DNA from 2 places in the Rhizobium sp. EC-SD404 genome. Region 1 is predicted to be linked to the other one. Evidence: riboswitches for the same ligand, from Rfam matches in the RefSeq annotation. Region 1 holds a riboswitch; the other holds the start of a gene.
What was found. A riboswitch is a leader RNA that binds a small molecule or an ion and turns the genes downstream of it on or off. The one in region 1 is predicted to bind thiamine pyrophosphate.

Region 1 (10,008 bases):
CCGAGCTGGGCACGCGGATCATCGCGCGCGATCTGCTCCACGGTCTGCGGGGTTTGCGATGGCGCAAGCACGACGGTGTCTTGCTCGCTTATGATGCTCTGACAGCCCGACAGCACAATCATGCAGGCAATAAGGATCACTGCCGCGACGGCCTTGCCGCTCGCAGTTCCACGCCGCTGACGCGGCACCCAATCATGTGCAATCGATTGAAACAGGTTCGTCGCCCCGCGGGATGCCAGCCGATGACTGGAGCATTACAACAGCAAAAGGTCGGTTCAAAGGCCGATCTTGCGCACGTTGGTTCCATCGGAAGGACGCGGGTCGACCTGTGACATTTTTGTCCGGCTCGGCTGACGGATCGTCTCAATCAGTTCCGAGATAGTCCCGCCATCCGGCAAGATCAGCCCGTTCGAACATCGATTGCGTCGGCTCGTTCGCCTGGACCTTGCCTGTCTCGATGTAGATAATGCGGTCGCAAATGGCGCGCGCATCCTCCGGCTGATGGGTGATGATCAGCGTGGTCAACGCGCTCTGCCGGTGCAGATCAGCGATGAGCGCGCGCATATCGTCGCGCAGACCGGGACCGAGCGCGGCAAAAGGTTCGTCCAGCAGCAGCACCGGCCTCGCCCGAACCAGCGCCCGCGCCATCGCGACGCGCTGCCGCTCGCCACCCGAAAGCGACGCAGGCCGCCGGCGCTCGAAGCCTTCGAGTCCGACGCGCCGAAGCGCATCGGACGCCTGCTCCTTGCCGGCGGCGCTTTTGGCATCGCGCGCGCCCTGCCCGAGCGCGATGTTCGCGGCAACGTCGAGATGGGCAAAGAGATTGTTGTCCTGAAAGACCATGGAAATCGGCCGTTCGGCCGGCGCCAGCCGCGTCACGTCGACCATCCCGATGCGGATCATCCCGTGCTGCGGTTGCTCGAACCCCGCGAGCAGCGCAAACAGGGTGGACTTGCCCGATCCAGACGGACCCATGATGGCGGTAATGCTGCCCCCCGGAACGACAGTGGCAAACGCCATCTCCATGCCGCCACGACCGTAACGAAAGCGCACATCATCGAACTCGATCGTCGGTGGCATCATACCGCTCATGCTCATGCTTCCCGCGCGCTGCCGCCGCCATAGCGGGTCCCGGCGATCATGAACAGAAGGCAGAGAAAACCGAGAATGAGCGCCAGCCCGGCCGCATCATCGGTGCGATAGCTGCCCATTCGTTGAAGCAGCAGATAGGGCAATGTCACCAGATCCTGGCTTCCGAAAAGCGCGATGGCACCGAGATCGCCGAGCGAGAGCGCCATCGAGAACGCAAACGCTGCGCCGATCGTCGGGCCCAGCGCCGGCAGGTCCACCCGCAACAGCCGCCTCAACCTCGAGAGCCCCAGGGAAAGACTGAGCCGTTCCGTCCGCAGCATGTGGCCGGCATAGGCCGGCTCCAGCACCCGCAACGCGAAGGGTAGCGCCATCAACGCGTTGACGACCACCACGATGACCGGCGCCGCTGCAAACGGATCGACATGATCCCGCAAGACGAGAAACCAGCCGGCACCAAGAACGACCGGCGGTACCAAAAGAATCAGCGAGCCCGCCCCGGCAAGCGACGTGCGAAGCCCTCGGGCTGCCCAGCGCTTGCGGCGCGCACCGCTTGCGGCATGGCGCGCCCGTGCAATCATGCCCGCCATGAGGACGGAGAGGCATGCAGCAGCGCTTGCAATCAGAAGGCTCGTCACGAGCGCTCTTTGCACCAGCGCCTCGCCAAAAAGCGCGATCAAATCGGCAGCAAGACCTGACATCAGCGTAGCCGCCAGCGGTGCTGCCACGAAGCCGAGGCCGAGGCCGATCACCAGCGTGTCGAGAGCCAGCGCACCTGGCGATTTCGCGTCGAACCTTCGCGGCAAGGCACCTTCGCCGCGCCCTTCCTCTGGCCGGGGCAGAAGCGCCAGCACGCCGAGAAGGGCGCCGGTCAGCGCGATCTGGATCAATGCGAGGGTGACCGCCCGCGGTGGGTCGAAGTCGAACCGCAGCGCTTGATAGATCGCCACCTCGATCGTCGTCGCTCCCGGTCCGCCGCCAAGCAGAAGCACCAGCGTAAAGCTCGTGGCGCACAGCATGAAGACGAGGCCGGCGATGCCCGGGATCACCCGCGCCATGGCCGGCCACTCGATCAATCTGAAAACCGAGCCGGCGGAAAGCCCCAGTTGGGCGGCATTGCGCCAATACTCCGCCGGGGCGCGCTCCAGCGCTGCAAGCAGCAGTCTCGTTGCGAGCGGCATATTGAAGAAGACGTGGGCGATGAGGATGCCGGGTAGACCGTAGACGGAGATCGGCTGCTCCGCCCCGAGCCAGCGGTACGCGTCGTTAACGACGCCTTGGCGCCCCCAAATGGCGATGATGCCGAGCGCCGCGACGATGGCCGGCAGGCCGAGCGGCACGGCAAAGAGCCGCAAGATCCAGGCGCGTCCCGCAAAATGCGGGCGCCGCGCCAGCGCCCGTGCAAGCGGCAGGGCAAAGGCCAGCGAGAGCAGCGTCGAAAGCCCGGCCTGCCAAAGCGTGAAGCGAACGACACGCATCGTATAGGCATCGAACGCCGTGAACCGCGACGCGTCGGCGCCTGCCGCCACAAGCAGCCCGGCGACGGCTAACCCGACGATGCCGAGGATGATGGCAAGCGCCGCGATGCCGAAAGCGATATCCAGAGGATCGGCCCGATAGGCGCGCATCGCGGCGGCTCTCTGGTTATTCGGCCATCACCGACAGCCACTCATCGACCCATGCGCGACGGTTGGCGGCCACTTCTTCCGGCGAAAAGAGCAGGCTTTCTTCCGGTTGAACCAGGCGCGAGAAAGCCTCGGGCAGTTCTTCGCTTATCGGGCCTGCGGGCATCATCCAGTTGTAGGTCGGGATGGCGTCCTGGAAACCTTCGCCAGTCATGAAGCTCATGAATTCGCGTGCAAGATCGATATCGGGCGCCGAGGCAAGAACGCCTGCCACTTCGATCTGCAGGTAATGCCCCTCGGAGAACGCCGCCGCCTGATAGCGCTCGGTATCCTCCGAAACCATGTGGTAGGCCGGCGACGTCGTATAGGAAAGCACCATCGGCGCTTCGCCATCGGTGAAGAGGCCATAGGATTCCGACCAGCCGGGCGCCACCGTCAGGACGCGGTCCTTGAGGTCGGCCCAGGCGGATGCGGCATCATCGCCATAGACCGACTTGATCCAGAGCAGAAGGCCAAGTCCCGGCGTCGATGTGCGTGGATCCTGGATCACGATCTTCTGGTTCGGGTCGCCTTCGACCAGTTCCTTCAAACTTGTCGGCGGCGTGTCGATCACCTCGGTGTCGTAGACTACGGCGAAATGCCCGTAATCGTAAGGCACGAAGACGTCGTCCTCGAAGCCGCCGGGGACGTCGATCGCGCTTGTGTCGATTTCATGGGCAGCAAAGAGGCCCGTCTCCTTGGCTTCCGCGACGAGGTTGGTGTCGAGCCCGAGCACGACGCCGGCCTCCGCCCGGTCGCCTTCCAGCCGCAACCGGTTGAGGAGCGCCACGCCGTCCGCCGCGCCGACCCAGATCAGGTCGCAGTCGCATGTCGCCTCGAAGGCCTCTTCGATCAGCGGTCCCGGGCCCCATTCGGCAACGAAACTGTCATAGGTGTAGACGGTGAGCGATCGCGTCGCCTCCTGCGCCTCGGACGACATGGGAGCCAGGAAACTGGCCGCGAGCAGCATGGGAAAGAATGTCTTCAGCGTCATCAACGCCTCCTCTGTTCATGGCTTTCAGGGGAATAGGCGTTTTCTGACGCGTCTAATCCCTCCGCCGGTATGAGCCGGATCAGGTTCTTCGGGTTGGCATGCGCCTCTCAGCCGTCCGTTTCCGGACAACACCCCGTTAGAGCAACTCCATGTGTAATCGCGGCCGGTGGCACTGGCAAGGCGCGTGAAAGCTGCTAGAGCAGCGGGCGATGCAGGCAGAACCGACCCCGACAGACGCAAATGCGCATTTCGCCGTTCTCCTGAGCGGAGAAGTGACCGTGACGGAACGCCTGAAATCGCAGGTTGAGGGCACCCGCGTGATTGCAGCCGACAGCGGCATGCGCCATGCAGCAGCACTCCGCGTGAAGCCCGAACTCTGGGTCGGCGACTTCGATTCTGCCGACGCTCACCTGATCGACAGCTGGCCGGATGTCAGACGCGAGCCATACCCGCCGGCCAAGAATGCGACCGATGGAGAGATCGCGATCGAAACGGCGATCGACAGTGGAGCGCGGCGCATAATTCTCGTCGGTGCATTGGGCGGCGAGCGCACGGACCACGCCTTTGCCCACATGGCGCTGGCGGTGAAGCTGGCGGAACGAGGCTTCGAGATCACGCTGACATCGGGCGAGGAAGAGGGTTTTCCCCTCACCGGTACCCCGATGACCTTCGATCTGCCGAAGGGCAGCCTCTTCTCCTTGCTGGCCTTTGCAGATATCGCGAGCCTGACCATCGAGGGCGCGCGCTATCCTCTCACCGATTTCGACTGCACATTCGGCACGACACGCACCATATCCAATGTGGCGGAAGGGCCGGTAACCATCCGGCACGCGGGCGGACCTGCCCTGCTGCTTGCCCGCCCGAACGACTTTTCCGGAGCCTAACCCTTTGGCATCACCACCTATCTTGAAGCTCGACGACATCCATCTGACATTCGGCGGGACACCGCTGCTTGACGGTGCAGCGCTGCAGGTCGAGCCAGGCGACCGCATTTGCCTTGTCGGGCGCAACGGTTCGGGCAAGTCGACCCTGATGAAGATCGCCGCCGGTCTTGCCGAACCGCAATCGGGCGAGGTCTTCCGGCACCCCTCGACCACGATCCGCTATCTCTTCCAGGCGCCGGATTTCGGCGACTTCGCGGACGTGCGCTCCTATGCAGAGGCTGGGCTCGCTCCGGGCGACGACCCGCATCGCGTAACCTATCTCCTCGAGCATCTTGGCCTGACCGGCGAAGAAGAACCCTCCCGCCTCTCGGGCGGCGAAGCGCGGCGCGCGGCCCTTGCCCGCGTTCTGGCGCCGTCGCCCGATCTTCTTCTGCTCGATGAGCCGACCAACCATCTGGACCTGCCCACCATCGAGTGGTTGGAGTCGGAGCTCTCCGGTTTCCGCGGCGCGATCATCACCATCTCGCACGACCGACGCTTCCTGGAAAAGGTTTCGCGCGCCACCGTCTGGCTCGATCGCGGCACGACCCGGAGGCTCGACCGTGGCTTCGCCCATTTCGAAGACTGGCGCGACCAGGTGATGGAAGAGGAGGAGCGCAACCTCCACAAGCTCGGCCGTGCGATCGAACGCGAGGAGCACTGGTTGCGCTACGGCGTGACGGCGAGGCGCAAGCGCAACGTCCGCCGGCTCGGCGAACTGCATACCATGCGGCAGGAGTTCCGCAGCCATCGCGGTCCGACCGGACGCGTCGAGACGCAGGCGAGCGACGGCAACCAGTCGGGCAAGCTGGTCATCGAAGCCGAGGGCATTTCGAAGCATTTCGGCGACTATTGCGCCGTGGACAATTTCTCGCTGCGGGTTCATCGCGGCGATCGTATCGGCCTCGTCGGCCCCAACGGCGCTGGCAAGACCACACTTTTGAACATGCTGACCGGACGGCTGGCGCCGGATACGGGCTTCGTGCGCCTCGGCACAAATCTCGACATCGCGGTTCTCGACCAGCGCCGCGACGACCTCGATGAGAACGACACGCTTGCCCATTATCTGACCGACGGGCGCGGCGACACGCTGCTGGTCAACGGCGTGCAGAAGCACGTCACCGGCTACATGAAGGACTTCCTGTTCCACCCGGAACAGTCGCGCACCCCGATCCGCGAATTGTCGGGCGGCGAGCGGGCACGCCTCATGCTGGCGCGGATTCTTTCGCGGCCGTCGAACCTGCTCGTCCTCGACGAACCGACGAACGATCTCGACATGGAAACGCTCGATCTCTTGCAGGAGATCGTCGCGAGCTACGAAGGAACCGTCATCCTCGTCAGCCACGACCGAGACTTCCTCGATCGCACGGTGGGCTCGGTGCTTGCGCCCGCCAATCTGATGGCGCCGGACGGCCGCTGGACGGCCTTCGCGGGCGGCTTCACCGATATGATGGCGCAGCGCAAGCTCTCCAACGATGCCGCCAAGAAGGCCGCCGGCGACAAGCCGAAGGGATCATCGGGCGGCAAGGAAAAGCCGCAGGCTTCCGGATCGTCCCGCAAGCTCTCCTACAAGCAGAAATTCGCGCTCGAAACCCTGCCCAAGGAGATAGAGACGAAGCAGGCGGAAATCGCTGCCATCGAGGCACGCATGGCCAAGCCCGATTACTTTACCAAGCAGGCCGAAGCGTTCGCTCGTGATGCCAAGGCGCTTGAAACATTGCGCGGCGATGTCGATCGCATGGAAGAGGAATGGCTGGAACTCGAAGTCCTGCGCGAGGAGATCGAGGGCTAGGTTCGTCCCTCACCGCTTAAGGCGATGCGCCGGATCCGCGTCTGCCAGACGAGGATCAGCGGCACGATGACGAGCTCGAGGCCGAGGCCGACCAGATGTCCGGCAGACGGGACGCCGACAACAACGAGCGAACCGAGCCGCGCCAAGCCACCGACGATCGTTGCCACGCCGAGCAGGCGCATGCGGTCCGTCTTCCTCTCAATGTTTGGGACGCAACTCCACCACGCGAGTCCAAGTGCGAAGAAAACGCCGGAGAGGAAGCGAACATGGCTGTCGAGGCTGGCCGACCATGGTTCCTCGGTTGAAAGAAACCCGGGGCCGAGTACGACACCGGCAAGCCCGGCGCAGACGGGCATGAGCGACAGCACCGCGACCACGACCTGAAGGAGGCGGCGTTCATTCATGACGTCCCCTCCTCCCAGAGCACGGCGCGGCTGGTGCGCTCAAAACCGCGCGAAATGACGGCGCAAGCGCTCGATGAAGCCGCTCAATTCCGGCGCTTCGTTGTTGTTCATATCGTAAAGCGCGAGATAGTCCGGCGGCCGCTTGCCGCGAAACGTCGCCCAGGCCCAGCGGCGAGCGAGATTGCGCGGCGGGTCGCCCATCAGCATGGCACGGAAGCGCGTACCCCCATAGGTCGCGACGAAGGCGACCTTCCGGATGTGGGTAAGGTTCGGTTTCAGATGCCCCCGGTCGGAGCCCGCCGACATGGTGAAGGACACGCCCGGCAGGAAAATGCGGTCGAAATATCCCTTGAGGATCGCCGGGTAGCCGAAATTCCAGACCGGATGGACGAACACGATTGCGTCCGCGGCATTCAGCCGTTCCACATAGGGCCGGATGGTGTCCGTCACATTGTGCGGCACGTCGTGATAGTTCAGGCGCTCTTCGCGCGATAGCGTCGCCTCGAAGCCCTCGTCGTAGAGGCTGAGCGCATCCACCTCGTGGCCGGCGGCTTGCAACGTCTCGCAGACGGTGTTGAAAAGCGTGCGGTTGAAGCTCGTCTCGACCGGATGGGCATGCACGACGTGGACCCGCATCAGGCTGCGCCTCGCGCCTGCACGCCGAGACCGGCAAACAACCACACGCGACCGGAGTCGAAATCGAAGTCCGGGTCATCCCACGCGATCATCTTGCCGGGATTGAGGAGACCCTTCGGATCGGCTTCCTTCTTGAACGCGAGTTGCGCCCGGTCGGTCTGCTTCATGCCGCCTTCCTCGAGGGTGTAGCGGTGCGGGTTGAAGACCAGACAACCGTTCTCCTCGTGCAGGCGTATGATTTCCTCGAGACGCTCCTCGCCCGTGTAGCGCACGATGGGCAAGCCGGAGAAGACAACGCGCCCGTCGAAGCGCGTCATCTCGATATGCATCGGCATCTCGTCGCCGAGGAGCTTGTAGATTTTCTCCAGATGATCGAGCGTCGGATACTGCGTCTGGAGATAGGTGATCGTCGGATCGATCTTCAGGCCGCGGAGCGTCGTGTGGTTCCAGGTGAACTCATAGATCGGCGGCAGCTTGCGGCCGTCCGCATCGAGATCGTGCACATCGCTGCGGTGCAGGATCTCGCCACCATGATGGTCGGTGAAGAGTTTCAGCGCGTCGACGGAATTCGGCGCGACCATGATCAGCACCACCGATTGGTCCTGCCTCAGGAAATCCCGGTAGCGGCCGAAATAGTCATAAGGTATCGGCGCGGCGACGGGCGAGATTTCCTTGAGCAGAATGCCGTCTTGGCCGGCGAGCGCTTCGGCGTAGCGGCAGGATGCGAGGAAATCGTCGAAGCCGACGACGACTTCCACCCAGTCATAGGCCGGCGCGAGCGGCATTTCCGCTTCCACGATGATGCCGTTGGTGCCGTAGGCATGGGCGAGCTTCATGATGTCGGCACCACGAATGTCGAGCACGCGCGGGGTTTCCTCGCAGGTGACGATCTTCAGGCCGAGGATGTTGCCGAGATTGCGCAGACCGCCCCAGCGCACGGATCCGATGCCACCTGATCCGCCTGCGATGAAGCCGCCGATCGTCGCCATGCGATAGGTGGAGGGATGAAAGCGCAGTTCCGCGCCGACCGCGGCCTTCGTTTCCTCATCCATCTTGACCATGATCGCGCCGGCTTGCGCCCGAACCCGGTCCGGTTTGATCTCCAGCACCGTGTCCATGTTCTTGAGATCGAGCATGGCGCCGCCCGCAAGCGGCATGGCCTGGCCGTAATTCCCGGTACCGGCGCCGCGCGGCGTGATCGGGACGTCGAACTTGTAGGCGGCGGCAAGGATCGTCACGACATCCTCGACGCTGCGCGGCATGACGACGAGATCGGCCGTGACCTTGTCGAGCTGAGCTTTCAGGATCGGCGAATACCAATAGTGGTCGCGGCTCTTCTGCTGCACGAGCCGGGGATGATCTTCGATCGGGATATCGCCAAGCGCCGCGCGGAAGCCGGTCAGGTCCATGATGTGTCTCCCATGAGATCGTCGAGGTCGCGGTAGTCGGGCAGTTTCGCATCGATGATGCGGCCGGCGCGCATGATTTTCCGATCGGCCTGTGGGCGCGCCATCATCTCCGACCAGTTGCGGGCGCCGAGAAGAACGAGATCTGCCGGCGCACCGACGACGATCTCGGCCTTCGCCTCCATGCCGGCAAAGGCGCCCGGCGTGGCACCGACGCTGCGGGCCCAGATCCAGGCTTCTTCTGCCGGATGGTCGAAATGCAGGATGCGCGCGCCTTCGCGCAGCACTTCGATGCAATCGAGATCGCCATAGGCGTAGAACGGATCGCGGGTGTTGTCGGATGCAATCGCCACGGGCACGCCGGCTTCCGCCAGTTCGCGCAGCGGCGCGACCCCGCGCCAGCGCGGCGTCGTACGCGCGCCGTTTTCCGCACGGTCCTGCAGGTACATGTTGCACATGGGCAAAGAGATGACGGCGATCCCGGCGCGCGCCACACGCTCCAAGGTCTTCTGGAACGTTGCCTCGTCCTGCACCGCGAGCGCGCAGCAATGTCCGGCCGCGACACGGCCCTTGTAGCCCGTCTCGATCACCGCTTCGGCGAGCCAGTAGAGTGCCGATGCCTCCCGGTTGCCGGTCTCGTCGCAGTGAATGTCGAGATCGAGCCCGGCCTCGCCCGCCGCCTCCACGACGTTGCGCATGGCTGTCTTTGTTTCAGGATGATCGGCGATCGCGCCGCCCATCACGCCGTTGCCGGCTTTGGTGCGCCGCACCACTTCGGCCACGATGTTCTTGTCGAGCAGATGGTCGGGCCCGAGCAGCGATACACCCTGCAGCTCGATGCGGTCGGCCCAGCGCTCACGCACCTTTTCGAACACGTCCCAGGTGATGCCGTGCTGTGGAGGAGCGCTGTCGAGATGGGTGCGGATCGCCGCAGTTCCGTGCGCATAGGCTGCCTGCAGCGAAAACTCCATCCGTCGCTCGACGTCGGACGCAGACCAGTGCCGCTCGCGATCCTCGGCGACCGACAGCAGGGCATTCATCCACGTCCCATCGGGATTGGGCTTGCGCGGCCAGATATGGCCCTTGTCGAGATGGGTGTG
Region 2 (10,008 bases), 910 kb from region 1:
GGCAGCAATCGCGACAAGCTGTTTTTCGCCGCCTGACAAGTGGCTTGAGCGTCTGTCGAGCCAGTCCTGCGGCAGGCCGATCGAGCGCATCGCCGCTTCCGCGCGCATAGCGATCTCGTCGGCAGGCAGGCCCTGATTTTCAAGCGCGAAGGCGACCTCATCGGCAACCGTCATGCCGCACAGCGTTTGCTCCGCCTTCTGGAAAAGCCGCGCGACGGAACTGCTCCAGCCCGCCGGAGTGCGCGCCGCAACATCTTCGCCAAGAAGCCTGACCTCACCGGTTCGCTCCGACGCGATCGAGTGCGGGATGAGGCCGGTCAGCGCATTGAGCAGCGAAGACTTGCCGGATCCGGACGCGCCAAGCAGAAGCCAGCGCTCGCCCGGACGGATGACGAGATCGACCGGCCCGACCGCCGCCGTGTCCGACGCGGCATAGGTGACCGAGACCCCGTCGATGAGAACCGCGGCAGGCTGTTCAGCCATGGACGACCCGCCGGTCGCGATCGATGCCGAGACCGGAAAGCACGCCCGTGCGATAGAGCGCCTGCGTCACCCAATGGCCAAGAAGGCCGCCGAGCAGAGCGCCACTCAGGCATCTGAGAGCGAACATTGCGATCAGCAGGCCGGGTGCGAGCGCGCCATAGTCGAAGCGGATCCACGTGTAGATGAAGGAAGCGACTGCCGCGCCCACGCCTGCCGCCATGAGCACGGGCAAGCGGTAGTTCTTCCATCGCGTGGCCGCGAAGACGGCTTCCGCACCGGCTCCCTGGACCAGGCCGGTGACGATCAGCAGCAGGCCCGCCGGACTCCCGAGCAGCACCTGGACCACCGCCGCGAGAACTTCCGACAGAAGCGCCGCACCCGGCTTGCGGATGATGGACGCGGCGATGATCGAGACGATGAACCAGAAGCCCATGACGACATCCATCGTCACCGGCCCGAAGATCGCCTGCGTGATGAGCCAGACCTGAACCCAGGCCAGGTAAAGGACGCCGAAAACGGCTCCGAGAAAGGCGACGATCAGGATTTCGCGCAGGGTCCAGCTGTTGCTGTGCATGACAGGCCTCTTGAAGGAAATATGAAACGGGAGAATGGGTTAGCGCCGCGCCCTCAGGCGCGCTTGCTCGGACTGTTGGCCGAAACGGTGATGTCGAGCGCCACATGGCCGCGCGCATCGCCGAAACGCAGGAAGGCTTCCGAGAGCGTTGCGAACACCGCGCCGGCATCGCCCCCGAGCTTAGTGCAGAAGTTCTTCGAACGGTCGAACACGCCCGACGATTTCAGGAAATCGATGCACCCATAGATCTCGTCCATGTGGTGCCCTTCGCCGAGCGGATAGAGCGAAAACTGGGCCGCGACATGCTGTCCGGTCACGGGCGCATCGGCCACATGCGCACAGGCTGCCTCGATCCGCTCTGCCAGCGGCAACGCGTTGCCTGCACCCGAGATCGGCGTGCAGATCGGATCGTCCGGCTCACCGGGGCAGCCGCGCGAGACGGTTGCCGAAAACACGCAGTGGACGCCGGATTGCGCCGCACGCACGAAAACGTCGCGCATGGCGGGGAACAAATCCTCCGGCGGACCGACGATCAGCGTCGACACGTCATCGGTTTCGATGCGAAACCGGTCCCGATAAGGATCGAGTGCCTGAACCGCATCGAGGATGATCCGCACGAAATCGTCGGACATCGGATAAAGGGAAATCTGTGCACCGGAAAACATGTCGTCGCCTCGCTCCGCTGGCATTAACCAGATCAGCTAAAGGGTCCGGAGGCTTCATGCGCCTCGCATCTCAGCCCCGGCAATACGGAGCACCCCTGTCGAATGAGCGAAAGCTATCGTGCTCTTCTGGTCGGTGCAAGACCCATTTGTTTTGCGAAGAAATTTCCGGCTGCCGTCAGGCGACCTGCCGTTCGTGGGGTGCAAAAGGGCTTAAGCCAAGCCATTGCTGCATGGCGTTTGCGATGGTCGGATCACCATCGACGGCGAGCCTCCCCGCGTCGATCTCGCCGCGGATCTGGGCAAGTCCCATCCAGACCGCCGTCATGCTGCGCAGATCTCCGGTCACCAACAGGTCGAGATCGAAGCCCGGATCGAAATTGCAGAGATCGACTTGGCCGCGATCGACGACCAGCCACCAGCTCTGGCGATTTGTCGGTAGTTCGGGATACAGAAATTGAATCGTACACCGGCGCGGCGGAAGCGGCTTTGGATTGAGGTGCCGGCGCATGTCCCACATCAGCAGCGACGGATCGAGGTTCTTGAGCGAAAGCCGGGACTCCACCCAGCGCTGACCCCACATGCCCAAGCCCATCACCAAGGGTTCCAGGTCACGGCCCGAGCGCGTGAGTTGATACTCGACGACAGTTCCGTCGTTGCGTCGAACGGCTTCGATAACGCCGGCTTGCTCCAGTTCCTTCAACCGTTTCGAGAGAAGCGCTGGCGACATGCGCGGTACCCCGCGCCGGAGATCGTTGAAGCGCGTTGTCCCGCAAATCAGCTCGCGCACGATCAGCACTGTCCATCGTGAACAGAGGATTTCGGCTGCCATCGCAACCGGGCAGAATTGTCCGTAACCGGCATGCTCCGTCATGGGCTGGCCCTCGCCATAGCCCCGTCGCCCAGCGCGGATCATACCGCGTTCACGAGACCTGCGATACGAAAAGCCCAGTACAGTTCCTGAACTGGATTTCGAGCTCGTGCAGGCCGACCATCACGCCACGATCAACGCAATCGAGGGAGAATGATCATGGCACTGGCTGTTCAGGACACCGAAGCATCACGCTTTCGAAGCGCAGGCAGGGATCCGCTGGAAATCGCCAAGACACTGATTCCGGAGCTGAAGAAGCGCGCCGAAGACTCTGACGAACAGGATGCATTCGTCGCGGAGAATGTTGCTCTTCTCAAAGAAGTCGGTCTTGTCGAGGCCGGCGTGCCGGCCGAGTTCGGCGGAGGTGGAGCAAATGTCGAGCAGTTGGCTGAGATGCTGCGCGCGCTCGCCCATGGCTGCAGCTCGACGGCACTCGCTTTCTCTATGCACACGCATCAAGTGGCGGTTCCCTCCTGGCGGTGGCGCCATCAACAGGTCGCGGCCGTGGAACCGCTTCTGCGCCGCGTGGCAAGCGAACACATCATCCTGCTTTCAAGCGGCGGGTCGGACTGGATCGGCGGATCCGGGACGGCAGAGCGCGTCGAAGGCGGCTATCGCATCAAGGCGCGCAAGGTCTTCACCTCCGCAGCGCCCGCAGGCGATATCCTGATGTCGGGAGCGCTCGTCGACGAGGGCGATGGAACGTCGTCGGTGATCCATTTCGGCATCCCGATGAAGGCGGCCGAGGTCAAGATCGAGCCGACTTGGCGCGCGCTCGGCATGCGGGGTACGGGGTCGCATGATGTCGTGGTTGACGGGCTTTTCGTGGCCGATGCCGCGATAGCCTTCAAGCGCCCGGCGGGTCGGTGGCATCCGGTGTTCCAGATCATCGCGACCGTCGCATTTCCCTTGATCTACGCTGTCTATCTCGGTGTCGCGGAGCGGGCGCGTGACATCGCCATCGATATCGCCTCCCGTAAACCGACGACGTCCCACGCGCTCGATCTTGCAGGTAGGATGGAGACGAGCCTCAAGGCCGCACAATTGGCGCACCGCTTCATGGTCGAAACCGCGATGCGCGGCGAAGCCTCGGCCGAGACGGTCAACGCTGTGATGATGGGGCGCACGCTGGTGGCGGACAAAGCGATCGAGGCGGTCGAGCTGGCGCTGGAGCTTGCCGGCGGAACGGGCTTTTACCGCAGAGCGGGGCTGGAACGGTGCTTCCGTGACATTCAGGGGGCCCGTTTCCATCCCCTGCAGCGGGGACCGCAAGCCGCCTATGCCGGCGCGATGGCGTTGGGGCTTCCGGTGGACACGGTCTTCTGAGACTAGGCAGGATGATGGGTCGACAGTGTCGCAGCCCATCATCTCTGTTCCGTTAGCCCTCCTGCGGGATCACCCGGACCCCGTGGGCCTTAACGCCTTCCGGCTCCACGTGGATGGCGATGCGGGCGCCCGGTACTGCGGCCCGGATGGCATCCTCGATCCGGTCGCAGATCACGTGGGAGGCGGCAACCGTCATGTCGGCCGGCACGACCATGTGGAAATCGACGAAGGTCGCCGGTCCCGCCTGACGGGTTTTCAGGTCGTGCACGTTCACAGAGCCTTCGGCGTGGTCGGCAATCGCAGCGCGGATCAGGGCGTCGTCCTGCGCATCGACGGCGCGGTCCATCAAGCCGCCGACAGAGCTCGAGATCACCTTCCAGCCCTGGAAGAGAATGTTGATGGCGACGATGATGGCAAGCAGCGGATCGAGGATTGCGAAGCCCGTGACGAGCGCCGCAACGAGACCGATGAAAACGCCGACCGAGGTGACGACGTCGGACACGATATGGTGCCCGTCGGCGACGAGTGCGGGCGACCGGTAGGCGCGCCCCTCGCGGATGAGGATATAGGCCCAAGCCGCGTTGATGGCGGCAGCGGCGAGATTGATCGTCAGACCAAGTCCTGCGGCTTCCGGCAGTTGCGGCGCAAGCAGTGCCGGGATCGCCTGCTGCATGATGGCGATCGCCGCCACCACGATCAGCACGCCTTCGATGACGGCCGAAAAATACTCCGCCTTGTGGTGCCCGAACGGATGATCCGCATCGGCCGGCTTATGGGCGTAGGAGACGGCGTAAAATGCAATCAACGCCGCGATGATGTTGACGATCGATTCCAAGCCATCCGACAACAGCGCGACCGACCCGGTCACCCACCAGGCGACGAGCTTCATGCCCGTCACGACAAGTGCGATCGGGATCGACCAGAAGGCGAGTTGCCTCACCCGCGCGCTGTTGCTTGGAACCACGCTCGTCGTCCTTCAGGCGGCCGCGACATCGGCACGACGCGCGAGCCGCGCCACGACGTTTTCGATGATGCGCATGCCGACATCCTGGCCGAGCGTCATGATGGATTCCGGGTGGAACTGCACCGCGGCGACCGGCTCTCGCACATGCTCGATACCCATGATCGTGCCGTCCTCGCTTTCCGCCGTGATCCGGAAGTCCGCAGGCAGGCTCGCCGGATCGGCGAAGATCGAGTGATACCGCCCGACCGTCACTTCGAAGGGCAAGCCGTCGAAGACCGCGCCCGGATCGATGATGCGGATGCGTGATGGCTTGCCATGCATGGGCAAGGCCAGCTGGCGCAACTGGCCGCCATAGGCTTCCGCCAGTGCCTGCAGCCCCAGGCAGACGCCGAAGATCGGCAGGCCCCTCGCCCGCGCACGCTTGATCGTCGCCTTGCAATCGAAATCCTTCGGACTGCCTGGCCCCGGCGAAAGCACCACCAGATCCGGATCGATGCGATCGAGCACCTCGTCGGCCACCGGCGAACGCACGGTGGTGACTGAGGCACCGGTCTGGCGCAGATAGTTGGCCAGCGTGTGCACGAAGCTGTCTTCATGATCGACGAGCAAGATCGATACGCCGTCGCCGACCCGATCAGTCTTGCGCGCCCCCGCGGCCACCGATGCGTTGCCAGCGTCCCGAATGGCCGAAATCATCGCCGAAGCCTTGAGTTCGGTCTCGGCTGCTTCTTCTTCCGGATCGCTGTCATAGAGCAGCGTCGCGCCGGCGCGCACTTCCGCCACGCCCGCCTTGATGCGGATGGTGCGCAGCGTGAGCCCGGTATTCATGTCGCCATTGAAGTTCACCATGCCGATCGCGCCGCCATACCAGGCGCGCGGGCTCTTTTCGTTGGCTTCGATGAAGCGCATCGCCCAGAGCTTCGGCGCGCCGGTAACGGTCACGGCCCAGGCATGCGAGAGGAAAGCGTCGAACGCGTCCATCCCGTCCCTGAGCCGTCCCTCGATATGGTCGACCGTGTGGATGAGGCGCGAATACATCTCGATCTGACGACGACCGATAACCTTGACCGAACCGGGCTCGCAAACGCGGCTCTTGTCGTTCCGATCGACATCCGAACACATGGTGAGCTCGGACTCATCTTTCTTGGAATTCAACAGCTTGAGGATTTGTTCTGAATCAGAAATTGCGTCTTCGCCGCGCTTGATCGTGCCCGAGATCGGGCAGGTCTCGACACGCCGGCCATTGACCCGCACGAACATCTCCGGCGAGGCGCCAATCAGATATTCCTGGTTTCCGAGATTGATGAAAAACGAATAGGGCGACGGATTGATCGCCTTCAGCCGGCGCGAGATCGCCGAAGGCTTCGACTTGCACCGTTCGCGAAACATCTGTCCCGGTACGACTTCGAACAGATCGCCACGCTTGAAGCTTTCCTTCGCGCGGCGAACCAGATCGGCGTATTCGCCCGGCTGGTGATCGCACTTTTCCGGAACCGTGCCTGTGTCCTGGAACGGTTCGGCATCAACCGATCCGTCACGACCGAAAGTCGTCGCGCCATCCTTGGCGAAATCGTACCGATCGATCCAGGCTTTGGCCGAATAATGGTCGACGACAAGAATTTCGTCGGGCAGGAAAAGTACCAGGTCGCGCTGATCGTCCGGCCGCGGCAGGGACTGCTTCACCGGATCGAACTGAAAGGCGAGATCGTAGCCGAAGGCGCCATAGAGACCGATATTGCTGTCTTCGGACGACCGGAACAGATCGACGATCGCGCGCAGCACCGTGAAGACGGTGGGGACGCGGGAGCGCTCCTCCTCTGTGAAAAGGCGGCTCGGCTCATGCACCAGCAGCGAAAGCTTGCGTTCCGTCCGCTCGCCGAGCGTCATCTCCTGCTCGGAGGCGAGCCGCGCTGCAATCATCTGCAGCAGCACGGCGCCGCGATCGTTGTAGGCATCGAGCGTCACCGCACGGCCACGTGCCGTGATCGACAGCGGAGGATCGACGATCGCCGTGTCCCAACGGGTGTAGCGGCCCGGATATTCGTAGTTCGACGAGAAAACGGCACCACGCCGCTCATCGAGACGATCGATGTAGCTGTCGATCGCACCACCATAGCCGACCTCCCGCCGCAGCCGGGAAACCTCCACGCCACCTTCCGTCATGAAAGATTGCGCGCCGTCATCGTCAATCCGAGCCATCGTCGCTGCCCACCCTTTTCGTTCAGCCCGGACACCCTGTCCGGCGGGCTCAAACGAAAAAGCCGCCGGGAGTGATCCTGGGCGGCTTCGGTCTATCAGTCACGCACGACTGGTCGCGGCCGCTTCAGCGTGCCCACCACCAATTCTTGTTTGCGCGTGCCATGTTCATGAATTCTCATTACCGGCGAAAGCGGCCAGCCGCAACTGGATTCGCGAGCGCAGGCACCACTCTTCCGTCGACCATGGGAACCCGGACTCAAACGATGCGTTCAGGGACCGGGGAGCGCTCGGCGCAGATGCGCCGTGGGAGAGGATCAATCCTTCATGGACACTCGATTTGCCTGCAGCGTAGCCGCCGCAATTCTCGCGCTCGCGCTGATGACGCCTGCGACTGCTCAGGAAACCGAGCCCGATCCGACTTTGCCGCAAGCCAGCGACGCGCCCTTGCCAGAAGAGCGACCGGAGCTTCCCGGCGATGCCGAACCAAGCGATGATGCCGATCAGCCCGTCGACGGCGGGGAAGCGGAAGAGGAAGCCCCCGAAGACGTGCCGGTCCCGGATGAGCGTCCCGAGGAGGATGTCGACGAAGATTCCGATGACGCAGACGCTGACGCCGGTACCGATGCGGATGCGGATGCCGGTGAAGTCGAGGAAGAGCCCGTCGAGGAGGAAATCACCGAGCCCCTCCCCCCGGAGCCCGAAGACGCAGCCGCACTGCGTGCCTGCCGTGCCGAACTGCGCGGCCTGGGTGCGGAATTTACGCTGTTGGACACGATCGAACCCGAAGGTGCCGAACAGGCTGGATGCGGAGTCGACACGCCCTTCGCCGTCACAAGCATCCTGCCGGGCATCGCGCTCGAACCGGAAACGCAGATGCGCTGTGCAACCGCGCTGGCGCTGGCGAAATGGGTGCGTGGAGAAGTCCTGCCCGCCGCCCGCGCGCTCGAACTCGGCCAGCTCACGACACTCAACCACGGTTCGACCTATGTCTGCCGTCCGCGCAACAACGTCGAAGAAGCCGACATCTCGGAACATGCGCTGGGCAACGCCATCGACATCATGAGCTTCACCTTCGAAAGCGGAGAAGCCATCACCGTTTCACCCAAGGAAGGTGACGGCGATGCCAGCGAAGCCTTCCAGAAGGCGGTCGGCTCGGGCGCTTGTTTGCATTTCACGACAGTTCTCGGACCCGGCTCGGACGCCTATCACGACGATCATCTGCATCTCGACATCGCCAAACGCTCGAGCGATTACCGTCTCTGCCAGACGCCGTGACGGGCTAGTCCGTGCGCGTTGCGAGCCAGATGAGGTGCCGCGCCCCGCGTGAGCGCCTGGCGCGCACCTTCACTTCTTCCACGGCAAACCCCGATGATTTGAGCCTGCGCGAAAAGCCCGCATCCGGCGCCGAAGACCAGACGGCCAAAACCCCGTTCTTGGCCAAGGCACGCTTCGCCCTTTCCAGGCCGGCGAAGCTATAGAGCCCTTCATTGGCATCGCGTGTCAGCCCGTCCGGGCCATTGTCGACGTCGAGCAGGATCGCATCGTAGCGGCCGGGCTCGGCTGAAATGACGGCGCCTACATCGCTTTCGATGATCGTCACGCGCGGGTCGCCGAGGCTCTCGCCATAGATCGGCTGCAACGGTCCCCGCGCCCACGTCACCACCGCCGGCACGAGTTCGGCGACAACGATCTCGCTTTCGGTTTTCAAGGCCTTCAGCGCGGCACGCAGCGTGAAGCCCATGCCGAGACCACCGATCAGAATGCGCGGCCGGGCGCGATCCGCGACAAGCGCGCAGGACCGTTCCGCGAGCACCTCTTCCGAACCGCTCAAGCGGCTGTTCATCAGTTCGGTGGCGCCGGTCATGATCGAGAACTCATGGCCGCGCTGCATCAGCTTCAGCGGCGTGCCATCGCCCGGCACGATCGCCGTATCGAGATGTACCCAGGGGATCATCGGATCAGAACAGGCCTTCGATCTGGCCGCGGTCATCGAGATGGATCGTCTCCGCCGCCGGCGTCCGCGGCAGGCCCGGCATCGTCATGATCTGGCCGGTGATCGCGACGACGAAACCGGCACCGGCCGACAACCGAACCTCGCGGATCGCCACAGTGTGATCTTTCGGAGCCCCCAGCGCGGTCGGATCGGTGGAAAAGGAGTACTGGGTCTTTGCCATGCAGACCGGAAGATGGCCGTATCCGGCCGCTTCCCACTGGGACAGCTGATCGAGCACGGTTGGTTCGGCGACGGCCTCCCCGCCGCGATAGATGCGCTTGACGACGGTCTCCATCTTGCCAAACAGCGACATCTCGTCCGGATAGAGCGGCGCGAATTGCGCGTGGCCGGTCTCTGCCAGCTCCACGACCTTTTCGGCCAGGTCGACGATGCCGGCCGAGCCCTTTTCCCAGTGGCGGCAGACGATCGCCTCCTCGCCGAAGCCCGCGACATAGTCCCGAACTGCATCGATCTCGCGGTCGGTGTCGCCTGAGAAATGATTGATGGCGACAATGGCCGGCACGCCGAACTGCTTCACGTTCTCGATGTGGCGGCCGAGATTGGCGCAGCCTGCCTTCACCGCATCGACGTTCTCGTGGCCGAGATCGGCCTTGGCCACGCCGCCATTCATCTTCAGGGCCCGGATCGTCGCGACGATGACGGCGGCCGCGGGCTTCAAGCCGGCCTTTCGGCACTTGATGTTGAAGAATTTCTCCGCGCCGAGGTCAGCGCCGAACCCCGCTTCGGTCACGACGTAATCGGCAAGCTTCAATGCCGTGCGCGTTGCCACCACCGAGTTGCAGCCATGAGCGATATTGGCGAACGGCCCTCCATGGACGAAGGCCGGATTGTTCTCGAGCGTCTGCACGAGGTTGGGCTGCATCGCGTCCTTGAGCAGGACCGTCATCGCGCCATCGGCCTTCAGGTCGCGCGCAA

Region 2: linked by a shared signal. The riboswitch ahead of GC125_RS08020 (YkoF family thiamine/hydroxymethylpyrimidine-binding protein) and the one ahead of thiB (thiamine ABC transporter substrate binding subunit) in region 1 are both predicted to bind thiamine pyrophosphate.

What each region holds. Positions count from the first base shown of each region.
Region 1 is NZ_LR701459.1:569,342-579,349, reverse strand. It holds gene GC125_RS03790 (M48 family metalloprotease) at 1-122, opposite strand, end outside; gene GC125_RS03785 (thiamine ABC transporter ATP-binding protein) at 364-1,092, opposite strand; gene thiP (thiamine/thiamine pyrophosphate ABC transporter permease) at 1,095-2,717, opposite strand; gene thiB (thiamine ABC transporter substrate binding subunit) at 2,734-3,747, opposite strand; TPP riboswitch at 3,787-3,893, opposite strand; gene GC125_RS03770 (thiamine diphosphokinase) at 3,957-4,631, shown strand; gene GC125_RS03765 (ABC-F family ATP-binding cassette domain-containing protein) at 4,636-6,462, shown strand; gene GC125_RS03760 (DUF4345 domain-containing protein) at 6,459-6,866, opposite strand; gene GC125_RS03755 (NAD(P)H-dependent oxidoreductase) at 6,906-7,502, opposite strand; gene GC125_RS03750 (FAD-binding oxidoreductase) at 7,502-8,914, opposite strand; gene GC125_RS03745 (cytosine deaminase) at 8,902-10,008, opposite strand, start outside.
Region 2 is NZ_LR701459.1:1,479,724-1,489,731, reverse strand. It holds gene GC125_RS08030 (ABC transporter ATP-binding protein) at 1-483, opposite strand, end outside; gene GC125_RS08025 (ECF transporter S component) at 476-1,057, opposite strand; gene GC125_RS08020 (YkoF family thiamine/hydroxymethylpyrimidine-binding protein) at 1,111-1,722, opposite strand; TPP riboswitch at 1,715-1,829, opposite strand; gene GC125_RS08015 (winged helix-turn-helix transcriptional regulator) at 1,898-2,593, opposite strand; gene GC125_RS08010 (acyl-CoA dehydrogenase family protein) at 2,750-3,916, shown strand; gene GC125_RS08005 (cation diffusion facilitator family transporter) at 3,969-4,880, opposite strand; gene GC125_RS08000 (anthranilate synthase) at 4,893-7,079, opposite strand; gene GC125_RS07995 (extensin-like domain-containing protein) at 7,404-8,354, shown strand; gene GC125_RS07990 (spermidine synthase) at 8,359-9,033, opposite strand; gene GC125_RS07985 (formate--tetrahydrofolate ligase) at 9,038-10,008, opposite strand, start outside.